4 regions of the Mesorhizobium sp. M0047 genome follow, and region 3 is predicted to be linked to each of the others. Evidence: predicted binding sites of a transcription regulator. Region 3 holds the regulator's gene; each other region holds the start of a gene.
The links. The regulator PhoB, encoded in region 3, activates phosphate uptake and scavenging genes when phosphate is short. The targets are predictions, from matches to a motif close to TGTCATNNANCTGTCAT.
Positions count from the first base shown of each region.

Region 1: a site for PhoB is predicted at 1,601-1,617, ahead of NKJ89_RS23255 (PhoX family protein). Genes of this name have one in related genera too.
Region 2: a site for PhoB is predicted at 1,913-1,929, ahead of NKJ89_RS22885 (YdcH family protein). Genes of this name have one in related genera too.
Region 4: a site for PhoB is predicted at 2,081-2,097, ahead of olsB (l-ornithine N(alpha)-acyltransferase). Genes of this name have one in related genera too.

Region 1 is NZ_JAMYUW010000027.1:54,408-58,446, forward strand. Features, by position in the region: gene NKJ89_RS23255 (PhoX family protein) at 1-1,531, opposite strand, end outside; gene NKJ89_RS23260 (hypothetical protein) at 1,828-2,310, shown strand; gene NKJ89_RS23265 (hypothetical protein) at 2,628-3,095, shown strand; gene NKJ89_RS23270 (LuxR C-terminal-related transcriptional regulator) at 3,171-3,827, opposite strand; gene NKJ89_RS23275 (sensor histidine kinase) at 3,824-4,039, opposite strand, start outside.
Region 2 is NZ_JAMYUW010000026.1:69,225-73,263, reverse strand. Features, by position in the region: gene ispG (flavodoxin-dependent (E)-4-hydroxy-3-methylbut-2-enyl-diphosphate synthase) at 78-1,328, opposite strand; gene NKJ89_RS22885 (YdcH family protein) at 1,664-1,843, opposite strand; gene NKJ89_RS22880 (YdcH family protein) at 2,084-2,287, shown strand; gene NKJ89_RS22875 (IclR family transcriptional regulator) at 2,311-3,099, opposite strand; gene NKJ89_RS22870 (transporter substrate-binding protein) at 3,222-4,039, shown strand, end outside.
Region 3 is NZ_JAMYUW010000019.1:59,007-63,045, reverse strand. Features, by position in the region: gene pstA (phosphate ABC transporter permease PstA) at 1-179, shown strand, start outside; gene pstB (phosphate ABC transporter ATP-binding protein PstB) at 176-979, shown strand; gene phoU (phosphate signaling complex protein PhoU) at 1,005-1,712, shown strand; gene phoB (phosphate regulon transcriptional regulator PhoB) at 1,732-2,421, shown strand; gene eglC (endo-1,3-1,4-beta-glycanase EglC) at 2,954-4,039, shown strand, end outside.
Region 4 is NZ_JAMYUW010000002.1:47,941-51,979, forward strand. Features, by position in the region: gene grpE (nucleotide exchange factor GrpE) at 1-314, shown strand, start outside; gene NKJ89_RS01970 (trimeric intracellular cation channel family protein) at 431-1,063, shown strand; gene olsB (l-ornithine N(alpha)-acyltransferase) at 1,142-2,017, opposite strand; gene NKJ89_RS01980 (ATP-binding protein) at 2,199-4,039, opposite strand, start outside.

The sequences.
Region 1 (4,039 bases), on a different contig from region 3:
TGATGGCGGTGAAATCGCCGTCATCTTCCGATATTTCGATGATGTGGCCGAAGGCGTTGTCGGCGCGCGGATTGGCGGCATCGACCTGGTCGGCCTTGCGCTTCGAATTGTTGGTCAGCATGACATAGACCTTGCCGTTGACGGCATTGGGCTGGATGTCCTCGGGGCGGTCCATCTTGGTGGCGCCAAGCAGGTCTGCGGCGCGGCGTGTTTCGATCAGCACGTCGGCCTGGCTGGCGAAGCCGTTCTCAGTCGTCAGCGGCGCCTTCCCGAAGACGATCGGCAGCCATTCGACCGAACCGTCTTCGGCGAACTTGGCGACATGCAGCGTACCGTCGTCGAGCAGATCCTTGTTGGCGGCATGGTCGTTGGGATTGAACGCCGCCTTGGTGACGAATTTGTACACATAGTCGAAGCGCTCGTCGTCGCCGAGATAGAAGACAACGCGACCGTCCTTGGCGACGATCGATTCGGCGCCCTCGTGCTTGAAGCGGCCCATGGCGGTGCGCTTCCTCGGCGTCGAGGTCGGATCGTTGACATCGACCTCTACGATCCAGCCGAAGCGGTTGGCCTCGTTGGGCTCCTTGGCGAGGTCGAAACGATCGTAATGGGCGGCCCATTCATAGGCGCTTTCGGGAATGCCAAGGCGTTTGTAATTGGCGGCCTCCTTGTGGCCCTCAGGCAGGTCGCCGGAGAAATAGCCGTGGATGTTCTCCTCGGCCATCACATAGGTGCCCCAGGGGGTGACGCCGCCGGCGCAGTTGTTGAATGTGCCGAAAACCTTGGTGCCGGACGGGTCTGCATTGGTCTTGACGCGATCGTGGCCGGCGACCGGACCAGACAGCGCCATTTCGGTGCTGGAGGTGATGCGACGGTTGAGCTTGCCGTCGCGCACTACCTGCCATTTGCCCGAGACCTTGCGTATCTCGACGATGGTGCCGCCGTGGGCAGCCATCTCGACATCGACCTGCTCCTTCGAGAGCGGTGCGACTTCGGCTGATTTCTTACCGTCCTTGTCGACGATCTTGACGATGCCCGGGAACATCAGATGCGGGTTGGTGTATTCGTGGTTGACCACCAGCAGGCCGTGTTCGGCCGAACCGTCGATCGGGAGATAGCCGACATAGTCGTTGTTGTAGCCGAACTGTTTCGCCTGAGCCTGCGCCGACTGTTTCGTCGGGTCGAACTCCGGCGAATCGGCAAACAGCGGATCGCCCCAGCGCAACAACACATCGGCATCGTAGCCCGGCGCGACATGGTGTTTGTCGTCGATGCCGGCCTCCAACTCGTCGAACGCGAAGGCGGAGCCTTCTGCGGCCCGGGCCTCGTCCGCACTGACCAGCGCCAGCGGACTAACGGTTGCGGCGATGGCCGAGACGGCCAGTGAACCTTTGAGGAAGCCACGGCGCGAGAACCGCGCGGCGATGATCTCGCCCATGGTGCGGTTGTCCGTAGGGTTGGTTGCGGGGCCGTCGTTTTCCTCGAGCAGGCTGGTGCGGAATCGGGCGTCGGGGGAGCGTTTTTCGGTCATTTGGGACTTGCCTCTGGCTTTGGGCGATGGCTGGAGCGTGTTGCCTGTTTAACCCCTTATAGCCGGTCGATCACATTTTCGTGACATCTCCAGTCGCTTTCAACCGGATTTCACGACCCGCCAGCCGACCCTTTTCGCAACCGAGCGACGCGAGGGACCAAAGTCCTGGTCAGGCCGAGCAAAGGTCCCTGTCGGTGCGGCATTGGTCGTGGGCCCCCTATGCCAAGGCCACTATGCCGGCAATAGTCGGCCGCTTGCCAAAGCCGGCATCGGCCTGATGTATAGGAGGGTCCGTGATGCGCGGATCGACCCCCACCCGCTTTCGTTGGCTGGCTCTGAGAGCAACATCGGCATTGGCGCTGGCTGTCGCCCCCTATCAACTCGCTTTCCACGGCTCCGCGCCCGGCCCCATTGCCGCAGCCGCACACGCCAAGGATAGCGGACATGATGGTGGCGCTGGTGGAAGCGGCGGAAGCGGCAGCGGAAACAGCGGAAATTCCGGGTCTGGTGGCGGCGACGACGGCGCCAGCAACGATCATGGCACCACCGACAATTCCGGAACCGGAAAAAGCCAAAACGATGGCGGAGCCGGCCATCACGTCAACGCGGCCACTGGCGACAAGGTTGACGTGGATCGCAACAAGATCGAGGTACAGCATCCCGATGGCACCACCGAAGAGATCGCGAACGGCCGTTTCGAGATGAAGGATGCGCTCGGCCGAACGATCGTCGAACGTGCAGCGACGGCGCGCGATTACAGTCGTCTTCAGGCTTTGTGAGGCAGGCCACCCAGGCAAGGGCCTGCTTCGCAGTCACCTCCGCCGCCCCCGGCGGAGGTGACTTGATGTTCGGCGTCTGCCGTCGTCAGGCATCACGGAAACCCAGTATCCCGCTCGACGATGGCGATCGCGGCGCCGTTCATACAAAGCTAATATAGCATGCGATTAGGACTTTAGTCCAATCTTGCGCTTGCAAAGGTCCTGGGTGACAACGGCAACGGTCGGAGGTCGCTTCCGGGCACCGCGTCTTTCGGCGATGTTGGTTGCAACTGCAACGTTGAAGGTGGGCGCGCCGGGCTCAATCGACGGAGATCAGGATGCACAGATCGCTCACAACGCCTCGTTGCCGGCTTGCACTTAGATCCGCGGCTGCGCTGGCGTTGACCATCGCTCCCTATCAAATTGCCTTCCACGGCTCCGTTCCCGCGATTTACGCCGCCAGCGCACAGGCCGGCAAGGGCGGTGGCGGCAACGGCGGCGGTGGTGGAAACGGCGGTGGCGGAAATGGCGGCGGCGGCAATAGCGGTAGCAGCGGGAATGGCAACAGTGGCAATGCCGGCAAGTCGGGTGCCAACAAGGGTAAGAACGGCAACAGCGCGAGCCATGTCAATGCAACGACCGGCGACGAGGTCGACGTGACAGGCAACAAGATCACAATCCGGCATCCCGACGGCATAACGGAAAAGCTCGAGAACGGTCGTTTCAGGATGGAGGATGCGCTCGGTCGCACGATCATCGACCGCCGGGCCACACCGGCCGACGTCGGCCGTCTCAAGGCCTTGTGAAGCCGACCAACAGGCAACGGCCGGCTTCACACGTCACCTCCGTCGCCCCCGGCGGAGGTGACCTCGTTTGGGGGTTTAAGACTGGTTGCGGTCGCGCAGCTCACGCATCATCAAAGCCGCTTCGGTGCGGTTCCGCACATTGAGTTTCGACAGCACCCCGGTCATGTGATGCTTGACGGTCTTCTCCTGCAGCTCCAGCCGCAACGCGACTTCCTTGTTGCTTAGCCCCTCCGCCACCAGCCGCAGAATTTCCGTCTGCCGTTCCGTGAGTTGCCGCAGCCGGTCCGCATTGCCGTTGGTCGGATGCTGGGACTGGAGATCCGAAAGCAGGCGAGCCGAAAGCGTCGGCGAAAGATAGCTTTCGCCGGCCGCCACGCTGCGCAGGATATCGGCAAGCGCGCGCGATCCGATGCCTTTGAGCACATAGCCGCACACCCCTGCATTCAGGGCCATGGTCACATCGGCATTGGCCTCCGAAACGGTCAGCATGACTATCTTCTGGGCGGGATGGCCGGCGAGGATCCCTGCAACCGCGGCCAGGCCGCCGCCCGGCATCGAAATATCGAGCAGCAATATGTCCGGCCGAACGGTCGAGACGATGCGTTCGGCATCCTGCGCCGTGGCACCCTCGCCAACCATATCGAAGCCTCCGATCTCCGATAGGCTGCGAGTCACACCTTCGCGGAAGAGGGGATGATCGTCGACAATGGCGATGCGAATGACACCAGTCATGCTTGCTCCTCGACCGATAGACGGATTACCAGACGCGTGCCTTGCGGCCCGGTCAAGGTTTCAAACTGGCCGCCAATGCTTTCGACCCGCTCTCTGAGGCCGGCGAGCCCGAGGCCCTCGTCCCGTGCCGGATCGAAGCCTGGCCCGGCATCCGATACTTCAACGTAAAGCCTGCCACCCTTCATTCCGGCACTCACCGCCTGATCCTTGCC
Region 2 (4,039 bases), on a different contig from region 3:
CGGACATTTGGTCCGTGAGCACCGGAAGCGCAGAAGACGCCTTCAGGTGGCCGCCGGAGTAGAGTTTCGGCATGGGCTCACTCGGCCGCGGCCGTGCCGCGGCCGAACCGTTGCTCGATATAGTCGGCGACCATTTTCTCGAAATCCGCAGCGATCGAGGGCCCGCGCAACGTCGCCGCCTTCTTGCCGTCGATGAAGACAGGCGCTGTCGGCGTCTCGCCGGTGCCGGGCAGCGAAATGCCAATGTCGGCATGCTTGGATTCGCCCGGGCCGTTGACGATACAACCCATCACCGCGACCTTGAGGTTCTCGACGCCAGGATATTTTTCGCGCCACACCGGCATGTTTTTCCGCAGATCCGCCTGTATGTTCTGGGCGAGTTCCTGGAACACGGTCGAGGTCGTGCGGCCGCAGCCGGGGCAAGCGGCGACGATCGGCACGAACTGCCTAAACCCCATGGTCTGCAGCAATTCCTGCGACACTTGCACCTCGCGTGTGCGGTCGCCGTTCGGCTCCGGCGTCAGCGAGATGCGGATGGTATCCCCGATGCCTTGCTGGAGCAGGATGCCCATGGCAGCCGACGAAGCCACGATGCCTTTCGAGCCCATGCCTGCCTCGGTGAGGCCGAGATGCAGCGCATGGTTGGAGCGGGTGGCGAGCTCGGTATAGACGGCAATCAGGTCCTGCACGCCGCTGACCTTGGCCGACAGGATGATTTTCTCGCGGCCAAGGCCGATCTCTTCCGCCAACTCGGCCGACAGGATCGCCGATTGCACGATCGCCTCGCGAGTCACTTCCTGCGCCGTCAGCGGAAACCCCTTGTCCTGGTTCTCATCCATCAGCCGGGTCAGCAGTTCCTGATCGAGCGACCCCCAGTTGACGCCGATGCGCACCGGCTTGTCGTGTCTGATCGCCATCTCGACGATCGCCCCGAATTGCCGGTCCTTCTTGTCCTTGAATCCGACATTGCCCGGGTTGATGCGATATTTGGCCAGCGCTTCGGCGCAGGCCGGATGGTCTGCCAAAAGCTTGTGGCCGATATAGTGGAAATCGCCGACCAGCGGCACGTCGATGCCAAGCCGCTGAAGCCGCTCATGAATGCGCGGCACTGCGGCGGCGCTCTCGTCGCGATCGACGGTGATGCGCACGATCTCGGAGCCCGCCCGGTGAAGTGCTGCAACTTGCGCAACTGTCCGGTCGATATCGGCCGTATCGGTGTTGGTCATCGACTGCACGACAATGGGCGCTCCGCCGCCGACGACCACGCCGCCGACATCGACGCCGACCGAGGTGCGGCGAGGGAAAGGAGAGGAAAAATATCCGGTCATGCCGGCCAGCCTTTTGTCTCTGGAGCGCCTTACGTCCCCTTGGACGCACAGAGGCGCCCCGGGGCGATGCGCTAAAGTCCGGGCATGAGGTGGATGAGCAAAGATGGCTTGTCAATGGCGACAGGTCGCCACTGGCCGGAATCGACCCGCCGCCAAGGACCAGAAACAATCGATGATCTGGCGAAATCCGGCGACGGCCGAAGCGGAAATTAAGCCGGGTGGAAATCCGGCTCAGGCTGATGGCCCAGTGCCGGAAATCAAAACCTCCCAGGCCGGCGGAAGGCACCCGCCGGGGAAAGAAGCCGCGGACGGTGAGCGGCTATGTCAGGAGGGCATCAATGCGTGGTCGGTTTCCCTCTGAGTTTTTCAATCTCGTCCTTGAGTGCCAACTTGCGTCGCTTGAGATTCACGATTTCGAGGTCATCGACCGATGGATGGTTCATCGCGTCATCGATTTCACGTTCGATGTCGCCGTGTTTCCGCTGCAACTCATCAAGATGGGATGCAAGAGACATGATTGGTTCTCCCTTTCATGGTTTCCTCGATTGCAGCCGTCATGGCGCGTCCACCGCAGGTTCGCTTCTGTGACGGCATGATGACAGTGTGTCACCTTCCGGCAGCGATGTCGAATGATCCGTGGTAGCATTCCACGACAATGTGAAATGTGATATGGGCTGCGCGCCGGTTGCAAAATCCCGCCGGCCCCGCCCAATCAGGCCCATTTTTGGGCGCCGCAGACGTGCAGACGGTAGATAATGTCCGATCAGGAACAGGCTGATATCCGGCTCGAATATTCCCGGCTGAAGCAGGAGCATGCCGATTTCGATGCGGCCATCAACGCGATGATCGCCATGGCCTGCGATCCACTGCAGATCCAGCGCATGAAGAAGAAGAAGCTGTTCCTCAAGGACCGGCTGATGGCGCTGGAAGACAAGATCATTCCCGACATCATTGCCTGAAGGGCGCGTACGCTTTCGAGCGCCTATGCGGCGGTCGAAAGTCTCGCAGCACGATCACGCAGCAGGCCGATGAGCTCGCCGGTCCGCTCCTCGGACGTATCGATGGGGACCACCAGGCACATCGTCGCCTCGACCTTGCCCGGCGCCAAAAAGACCGGCGCGGCAAGGCATTTCGTATAGGCATCGACCAGGCCCGAGGTGACGCAATAGCCGGCGACTCGCGCCTTTGCGATGTCGGTGACAAAATCGTCAAGCCGCAGTTTGCGACCGTCGGGCAGCACGAGATCGTCGTCCGACACCATGGCTTCGATTTCAGCCCTGTCCAACCCCGCCAGAAGCAGTCGCCCCGAGGCCGTCCAGGGCAGCGGTATCTGCAGGCCGGTGGCAGAGCTGATGCGAAAAGGCCTGGTGCCTGGGCTCGCGTGGACGATCGTGTAGCGACCGCTCTGCAGCATGCACAGTTCGGACGTCTCGCCGGTCTCGCGCGATAGATTGTCGACCTCCTGACGCCCTCGTCTGAGGAGGTCGTTGCCCCGCACATAGTCCATTCCATAGAGATAGAGCTTCTTGCCGAAATAGACGCGATTGCCGTCGCTTTCCAATTCCAGCAGGCCCGCATCGACCAGCGACCGCACCAGCGTATAGGTCGTCGAACGGGGTGCATTCACCCCTTTGGCAAGGTCGCCAATGCCGATCGCCCGCTGGGTCGTGTGAAGAAACTCCAGAATCTCGAGCACCCGGTTGAGTCCCTTTTCACGGGAGCCCGAGATTTTCTCGTCGGCTGAAATCGCGGAGGTATTGCCATCTTGCATTGTCGATTCCCGGTGTTAATATCTGTCTTGTACAGGATACACTCGTCTCTTGTAAGAGACAAAATCACCGGACGTGTGTCTTGCCTGTGCACAAGGGGAACACAACACGAAAGGAGGTCGCCGTGAACGACACATCCGGAAGACGTGATTTTCTGAAACTTGGAATGGCAGGGCTGGCCACGGCTGGCGTGCTGGCAACCGTCGATGCCCAGAAAGCCGCTGCCCAGGCAGCGTCCGACAGCCTGCTGCGCACCGTGCTCGATCGCGGCAAGCTGATCGTCGGTACCGGCAGCACCAACGCACCCTGGCACTTCGAGAACGATGCCGGCGAATTGGTCGGCATGGACATCACCATGGGGCGCATTCTCGCCAAGGGCCTTTTCGACGATCCGACCAAGGTCGAATTCGTCATGCAGGATCCGGCACAGCGCATCCCCAACGTGACCACCAACAAGGTCGACATCACCATCCAGTTCATGACCATGAGCGCCCAGCGCTCGCAGCTGGTCAATTTTTCCCGGCCTTACTATGTCGAGGGCGTTGCCTTGCTGAGCCTGCCGACCGCCGAGAACAAGACTTTCGACAAGCTGCTTGCCGGCGGCGCCGCAACGCGCATCTCCATCCTGCAGAATGTCGATGCCGAAGCGCAGGTGCATTCGGTGCTGCCCGAGTGTCAGGTCATGCAGATCGATACCCAGGCCAACGTGCTGCAGGCGCTGGAATCGAAACGCGTCGACGCCGCGGCCGTCGATCTGTCCACGGTGCGCTGGCTCGCCTCGCGCAATCCGGACAAATATTTCGATGCGGGCAAGAGCTGGCTGAGCATGCTTTATGGCGCGGCTCTGCGGCAAGGCGACCTTGACTGGCTGACTTTCGTCAACTCAACTTTCACCATCGCCATGTTCGGCCACGAAAATGCCCTCTACGACGCCGCGTTCAA
Region 3 (4,039 bases):
GGTCGAGCAATCTCAACGCGCCGATGGCCAGCCTGCCTGTCACCATCTTCCAGTTCGCTCTCAGCCCCTACGAGGAATGGCAGCAACTGGCATGGACTGGCGCACTCATCATCACATTGACGGTTCTTGCGCTCAGCATCGTTGCGCGCAGCCTGACCGGACGCAGAGAGGACAAATGAGCCAGATGTTGTCTCCAGACATGACGATCGCCGCCGAGGCCACCGCCAAGGCCAAGATCGAGGTCAAGAACCTCAACTTCTACTACGGCCAGTCGAAGGCGCTGAAGGACATTACGCTGTCCTTGCCGGAGCGCAGCGTCACCGCCTTCATCGGGCCTTCGGGCTGCGGGAAGTCGACGCTGCTGCGCGTCTTCAACCGCATCTACGAGCTCTATCCCAAGCAGACGGCCGAAGGTCAGGTGCTGCTCGACGGCCAGAACGTTCTCGACCGCTCGCAGGACCTCAACCTGCTGCGCACCAAGATCGGCATGGTGTTCCAGAAGCCGACGCCATTTCCGATGTCGATCTATGAAAACATCGCGTTCGGCATCAGGCTCTACGAGAAGCTGAGCAAGTCGGAGATGGACGGCCGCGTCGAGCAGGCGCTGAAGCGCGCGGCACTCTGGACCGAGGTCAAGGACAAGCTTGACGCCAGCGGCCTCAGCCTCTCCGGCGGTCAGCAGCAGCGGCTCTGCATCGCCCGCACCGTAGCGGTGAAGCCGGAAGTCATCCTGCTCGACGAGCCCGCTTCGGCGCTCGACCCGCTGTCGACCGCCAAGATCGAGGAGCTCATCGACGAGTTGCAAGCCGATTACACGATCGTCATCGTCACCCACAACATGCAGCAGGCGGCGCGCGTATCGAAGCAGACGGCCTTCATGTATCTGGGCGAGCTGGTCGAGTTCGACCGCACGGAGAGGATATTCACGTCGCCCCGCGAGAAGCGCACGCAGGACTACATCACCGGCCGCTTCGGCTGAGCTCAGGCATACGAGGAACAGGATCATGAGCGAACATACAGTCGCTTCTTTCGACGAGGATCTCGGTCAGATCAGCAAGCTCATCAGCGACATGGGCGATCTCGCCAGCTCGATGGTCGGCGGTGCGACCAAGGCGCTCTTGAATTCCGACAACGCCTTGGCACAGCGCGTCGTCTCCGATGATGCGATCATGGACGCGCGCCAGCGCGAGCTCGACGACCGCGCCATCACGCTGATCGCCAAGCGGCAGCCGATGGCCGATGATCTGCGCCATGTCGTCGGTTCTATCCGCATGGCCGGCGATCTCGAACGCATCGGCGACCTTGCCAAGAACATCGCCAAGCGTGTCGGCACTGTCGGCCTCAGCGTCACGCCGCGCGACCTTTCGCACTCGATCGATGGAATGGCACAACTGGTGCTGATCCAGGTGCAGGGCGTCATCGAGGAATATGCGGCGCGTGACGCCGCCGCGCTGGCGAAACTGCGTGCCGACGACGAACGCATCGACGTCAAATACACCTCCGTGTTCCGCGAGCTTCTCACCTATATGATGGAAGACCCGCGCAACATCACCGCGTGCACGCATCTTTTGTTCTGCGCCAAGAACCTCGAGCGCATCGGCGACCATGTCACCAACATCGCGGAAAATGCCTATTATGTTTTGACCGGCACGCAGCTGCCGGCCAATCGTCCGAAACAGGACGAGACGACAATGTCCGCGCCCGCGGCATGACGACAGAGGTAACCAGCCGATGATCGCGCCACGCATCATGGTGGTGGAGGACGAGGAGCCGCTAGGCGTGCTGCTCCGTTACAATCTGGAGTCCGAGGGCTATCAGGTCGAGGTCGTGACGCGCGGCGACGAGGCCGAGATCCGGCTGCAGGAGAACGTGCCTGACCTTCTGGTGCTCGACTGGATGGTGCCGGCGGTTTCCGGCATCGAACTCTGCCGGCGCCTGCGAATGCGTCCCGAGACCGAGCGGCTGCCGATCATCATGCTGACCGCGCGCGGCGAGGAGAGCGATCGCGTGCGGGGCCTCTCGACCGGCGCCGACGATTATCTGGTCAAGCCGTTTTCGACACCGGAGTTCATGGCCAGGGTCAAGGCGCTGCTGCGCCGTGCCAAGCCGGAACTGCTGTCCAGCGTGCTGAAGGTCGGCGACATCGTGCTCGATCGAGAATCGCACCGGGTCTATCGCAAGAAGAGCGAGATCCGGCTCGGGCCGACCGAATTCCGCCTGCTCGAATTCATGATGCGCCATCCCGGCCGCGTGTTCTCGCGCAGCCAGCTGCTCGACAACGTCTGGGGCGAAACGATCTACATCGACGAACGCACGGTAGACGTGCATGTCGGGCGGCTGCGCAAGGCCGTCAACAACGGCCGCATGCCCGACGTGATCCGCACCATTCGGGGTGCAGGGTACGCTATCAGGGAAGATTAGCCGATAGATCGGAACCAAGGTTCAAATTCGATCAGCAGGTGGTCGCCAATGGCCACGCGATGGCAGACATTCAAGCAGGCAGGATCGAAGTCTAAACTGCCCTTCGCGGTCGTGGGCTCGGCGCGTACCTTGACTGGCTGGCGATTGCCCTCCGATCTCCCAATTCGCTTTTCTGCCAGGCTGGCCGCAGGCACGGCCCGTGACACTTTAGTTGGTCACATTGCTATCTTGCCCGCAGACCTCCGATCAAAGTCGCGCGCCTCAAGAAACAATTCGAACTAATATGGCTATGTGCCCACTAGAGGACGTGGTTTCGCATAAATGCGCAATTTTATTAAAAATTGCATCCGACTAAGAGCGAGTTTCCCTCTTCTTTATTGATTGTATGTGCTCCGAATAGCCAATACGATCTTGGATCGGATGACGATTCCGCGGGAACGATCTCGTTCGTTGCAACGTTGCTTTGAAAGCGGTCGCCGGACCCTGCGCCGAATGACTTGACCAGGTCGGACACTAAGAGGAAGGATTTCTGATGAGCACGGTCTTAAACGCCAAAGGTATTCCTCTTCCCTACACCGGCGCGTCCAGTCATTGGTTCTCGGCAACCGGAGCCGGGGCCGAACTGCACGGCACCTCAGGCAACGACTCCTTCTGGGGAGACACCGGCGTCAATGTCACGATGTACGGTGGCGCCGGCGATGACTACTATCACCTCTATTCCACCAACAATAAGGCGGTCGAAGATCCCGGGGCCGGGATCGACACGATCGACACCTGGATGAGCTACAAGCTCCCCGACAATTTCGAGAACCTGGTCGTTACCGGCGCCAATCGATATGCGTTCGGAAATGCGTTGGACAACATCATCAAGGGCGGGTCGGGTCATCAGACGCTGGATGGCGGCAAGGGAAATGATGTCCTGATCGGCGGTGACGGCGCCGACACTTTCGCCATCTCCAAAGGAAATGGGAGCGATCTTATCTTCGATTTCGGTGCGACCGATGTGGTGCGCCTTAACGGCTATGACTTCACTTCGTTCGATGCCGTCCGTTCGCAGATGGTTCAGGTGGAATCGAACGTGATGCTGAACCTCGGATCTGACGAGATCCTGGTGTTCAAGAATACGACCATCGACAAGTTGCAGTCCGCCCAGTTCGAACTGCCGATAGACAAGTCCGGAATGACGCTGTCCTTCGCCGACGAATTCAACACGCTGAGCCTTCGGGACGGGCAGGACGGCACCTGGAATTCCAATTTCTCGTGGGGCGCGCCGAACGGCAGCACATTGAGCAGCAATGGTGAGTTGCAATGGTATATCGACGCCAATTACGGGCCGACGAGTTCCGTCCACCCGTTCAGCGTTGAAAACGGCGTGCTCACCATCACCGCCGCGCAGGCGCCGGAGGACATCAAGCCTCTGATCAACAACTACGAATACACATCGGGGATACTGACGACCCACGACACCTTCGCGCAAACCTACGGCTATTTCGAAATGCGGGCGGACCTGCCCGAAACGGCCGGAGCCTGGCCGGCCTTCTGGCTGCTTCCGGAAGACGGATCGTGGCCGCCGGAGCTGGACGTCGTCGAAACGCGCGGTCAGGATCCGAACACGCTT
Region 4 (4,039 bases), on a different contig from region 3:
TCAAGGCGTTGATCGAAGGCGTCGACTTGACCGAGCGCGCCATGCTGTCGGCGCTGGAACGGCACGGGGTCAAGAAGCTCGCCCCTGAAGGCGAGAAGTTCGATCCCAATTTCCATCAGGCGATGTTTGAAGTGCCCAATCCGGATGTTCCGGCCAACACCGTGGTCCAGGTCGTGCAGCCGGGCTATTCGATCGGCGAGCGGGTTCTGCGCCCGGCCATGGTCGGCGTCGCCAAGGGCGGTCCGAAGTTTGCCGCCGCTGAAGCGCCGGTCGAGCCGGGACCGGTGAACGAGCAGGCTGAGAAAGACGCCTGAACGGACAAGCGAATAGGGAGTAGCGAGTAGCGAATAGGAAATACGCAAGAGTTGCTGCGCGGCTTCGTGCTATTCGCTACTCGCTATTCGCTACTCACTCTTTCATTGTTCGCTTCATGAACCCCATCGCGCTTCTCGACTATGCCGGTGTCGCCGTCTTCGCCGCGACCGGGGCACTTGCGGCTTCGCGCAAACAACTCGACATCATCGGTTTCCTGTTCCTGGCCAGCGTCACCGGGATAGGCGGCGGCACGCTTCGCGACGTCATCCTCAACCTGCCGGTTTTCTGGGTCGCCAACTCCAGCTATGTGATGATCTGCGCCGTGGTTGCCGCGCTGGTCTTCTTCGGCGCGCATCGCGTCGAATCGCGCTGGAAATGGCTGCTCTGGCTCGACGCCATCGGGCTCGCCGCCTTTTCGGTGATGGGCGCCGCCAAGGGACTGGCGATTACCGGTTCGCCGGTCGTCTCCGTCATCACCGGCGTGCTCACAGCCACCTCCGGCGGCATTCTGCGCGATCTCCTGGCTGGCGAGCCATCGGTGCTGCTCAGGCCCGAAATCTACGTCACAGCAGCCCTTGCCGGTGCCGGCCTCTATACACTTGGCGATCTTGCCGGGCTGCCGCCGCTCACTTCGGACCTCGCCGGTTTTGCCGCGGCGTTCCTTGTGCGTGGCGGCGCGCTCAAATTCGGCTGGTCGTTTCCGTCCTACAAGAGCCGACCCGGTCGGCGCCCGGAAGATATTCCGTGAAGGAGCGAATAGCGAATAGGGAGTAGCGAATAGGGATGGCAGCCCGCAGGATTGCGGCGTAATTCTCGCTATTCGCTATCACGCCGCGAAGCGCTGGGCTTCCCCGCCATAATAGTTGACGTAGCGGGCGCCGATTTCCTTGACCGGCATCACGACGAAGACGTCGACCGTCGAGAATTCGCGGTCGATGACGCAGCCATCGCCGATGCGGGCGCCAACGCGCAGGTAGCCCTTGACCAAGGGCGGCATCGCCGCGATCGCAGCCTTGGTGTTGACCGCCTCGATCGGCATCAGGTCCATCGAGCAGTAGCGCCCGGACACCGCGCGCACATCCCAGGCCGAATTCGTTCGGCAATGGTGGGCGAGGTAGGTGAGTGCCTCGGCATGCGCCGCCGGCACCGTGCCGTGGAAGGAAGCACAACCGGTCATCACACCGATTTCGTAGTGGTTGATGTAAGCCCAGATGCCTTGCCACAATGCCTCGATAGTGCGCTTTGAGCGGTATTCCGGCAAAACGCAGGAGCGGCCGAGTTCGAGAAAACGCTGGCCGGGGTGACGGGCGATGAGCTTGGTCAGCTCGAATTCACCTTCCGAATAGAACCCTCCGGCGGTGGCCGCGATTTCTTGCCGCAGCAGCCGATAGGTGCCGACGATGCGGCGATGTTCGGGGCCGGAAAGCGTGGTGTCCAAAACCAGCAGATGGTCGCAGAGCGGGTCGAACCGGTCGGCATCACGGCGGTCATGGGTCTGGAACAGGTCTTTTCTGGCGCCAAGTTCGTCGTAGAACACCCGGTAGCGCACTTCCTGCGCGGCCGCGATCTCGGCTTCGTTGCGAGCGAGTCGCACTTCAAGATTACCTATACGGCCCAGTGCTGCGCCCTTCATGACGCAATCGGCGTTACGTCCGGCAAGCAGCGCGCTGCTGGCGTTCGGCCGAGTGTCACATTCCGGCATAACTGTATGCACGAGTGATTCTCCTTCGAGCCATCCCTCTTGGCACGGGGATACGGTGTAGGTGCAACAGGATTGTGACAGTACCGTGATGCGGCCTTGCGGGCAATACTTCGTCGGCTGGCGAATACGATCAACCGGCTACGTTACGTGATCGCGTGGCGCGGATTGGACGGTGAAAAACTCAGGCCGCGACGACCTGTCCCTCGACGGCATTGACCAGCGCCTCAGGGTCGAGCGGCTTGGTGACAAAGCCGCTGGCGCCATGAGCCAATACCGCATGGCGGGTCTTTTCCTGGCTGTCGGCCGACAGTACCATGATCGGCACCGGCGACATTGCGGTTTCTTCCTCATGGCGGCGGATGGCGGCAATCGCGTCCAATCCGTCCATGACCGGCATGTGCAGGTCCATCAGAACCACGTCGAAGCGGTGGTTGTGCCCGGCGCCCGTGACAGCCTCGACGGCGGCCTTGCCGTTGCCGACCACTTTGACGCGATGCCCGGCCTTCAACAGCGTGGCGCGGGCCAGCATGGCGTTGATGTCATTGTCCTCGGCGATCAGCACCGACAGGCCCCGCTGTCGGTTGCTGACGGTGCGAAGTGTCGGCCCGCCACGCCTTTCCAGCTGCGGCTGGATGACGCTTGGGGCATGGCTGCTCAACAGCACGCGCAGAAGCGTTCCGCCGCGCACCGGCCTGGCCAGGAAAGTTGCGTAGCCGCTGGCGCGGAACTCGCCGAGCATACCGCGGTCGGTCGGCGCGATCAGCGTGATGGCCTCGCAGTGGGAAAAACCGCTCAGGCGCAGGCGCTTGAGCAGCCTTCCGTCGCTTTCTTCCATGGCCGCATCGACCAGAAGCGCATCGCAGCCGGCGGCGAAGGGTGCGGCTTGCGCGGCGGTGGTGGCGAGGTCGACCGCGCCGCCATTGGCGCGGATGGTGCGGGCGATGGCATCGGCCTCGACAGCGTTTTTCGAAAGGATCACCGCGCGCCTGCCCGAAAGCGCGTTTTGGCGGCCCTGCTGTGCCTCGGTGGCTGCTATCGCCGGGATCTCGAAGACGAACTCGGATCCCTGGCCGATCCGGCTGGACACCGAGATCGTGCCGCCCATGGCGGCCACCAGGCGTTTGGAGATGGCAAGGCCAAGACCGGCCCCGCCATGCGCACGCGTCGACGTGCCGTCGGCTTGCTCGAACTCCTCGAAAATGCGGTCCAGATCCTCATCGTGCAGGCCCGGACCGGTATCGGCGATGGTGAAGCAAATGCGGTCGGTGGTTTCGGTGCGCACACGCGCAACGCTCACCAACACGCCGCCGCTGTCGGTAAACTTGATGGCGTTGCCGATAAGGTTGAGCAGCACCTGCCTGACCCTGCCCGGATCGGCAGTGATCAACTGCGGCACGTCGGGTTCGACATAGCAGCCCAGCCCGATATCCTTGGCGAAGGCGCGCGCGGCCAGCAATTCGATGATGTTGTCGGCGATCTCGCGCACCGACATCGGCTGCGGCTCCGGGTCGAAGCGCCCGGCTTCGATCTTGGAGTAGTCGAGAAGATCCTCGATCAGGGCAAGCAATGCGCTGGCTGAGGTCGAGACGGCGCCGACATAGGTCTGCTGCTCCGGCGACAGGCTGGTGTCCGCCAGCAGCCTGGCCATGCCCATGATGCCGTTCATCGGCGTGCGAATTTCATGGCTGACGGTGGCGAGGAAGCGCGATTTGGCCTGGCTGGCGTATTCGGCCCGTTCGCGTGCGGTGATCAGCGAGGATTCGGCGCGTTTGCGGGCGGTGATGTCGCGGGCGATGGCGCGATGCGAAACGGCGCCGCTGTCCTTGTCGCGCACCGATAGTTCGATCCACGAAAACCAACGCGGGCCGCTGGGCGTATTGATGGCGACATCGGTGGAACTCAGGCATTCATGATCGGAAAAGGCGGCATCAGGGACGATGCCGACCTCGATGCCGAGTTCCGCCAGGGTCTTGCCTGCAAGGTCGCGCTGATCGGTTTCGACGAGATCGGCGAAGACCCTAT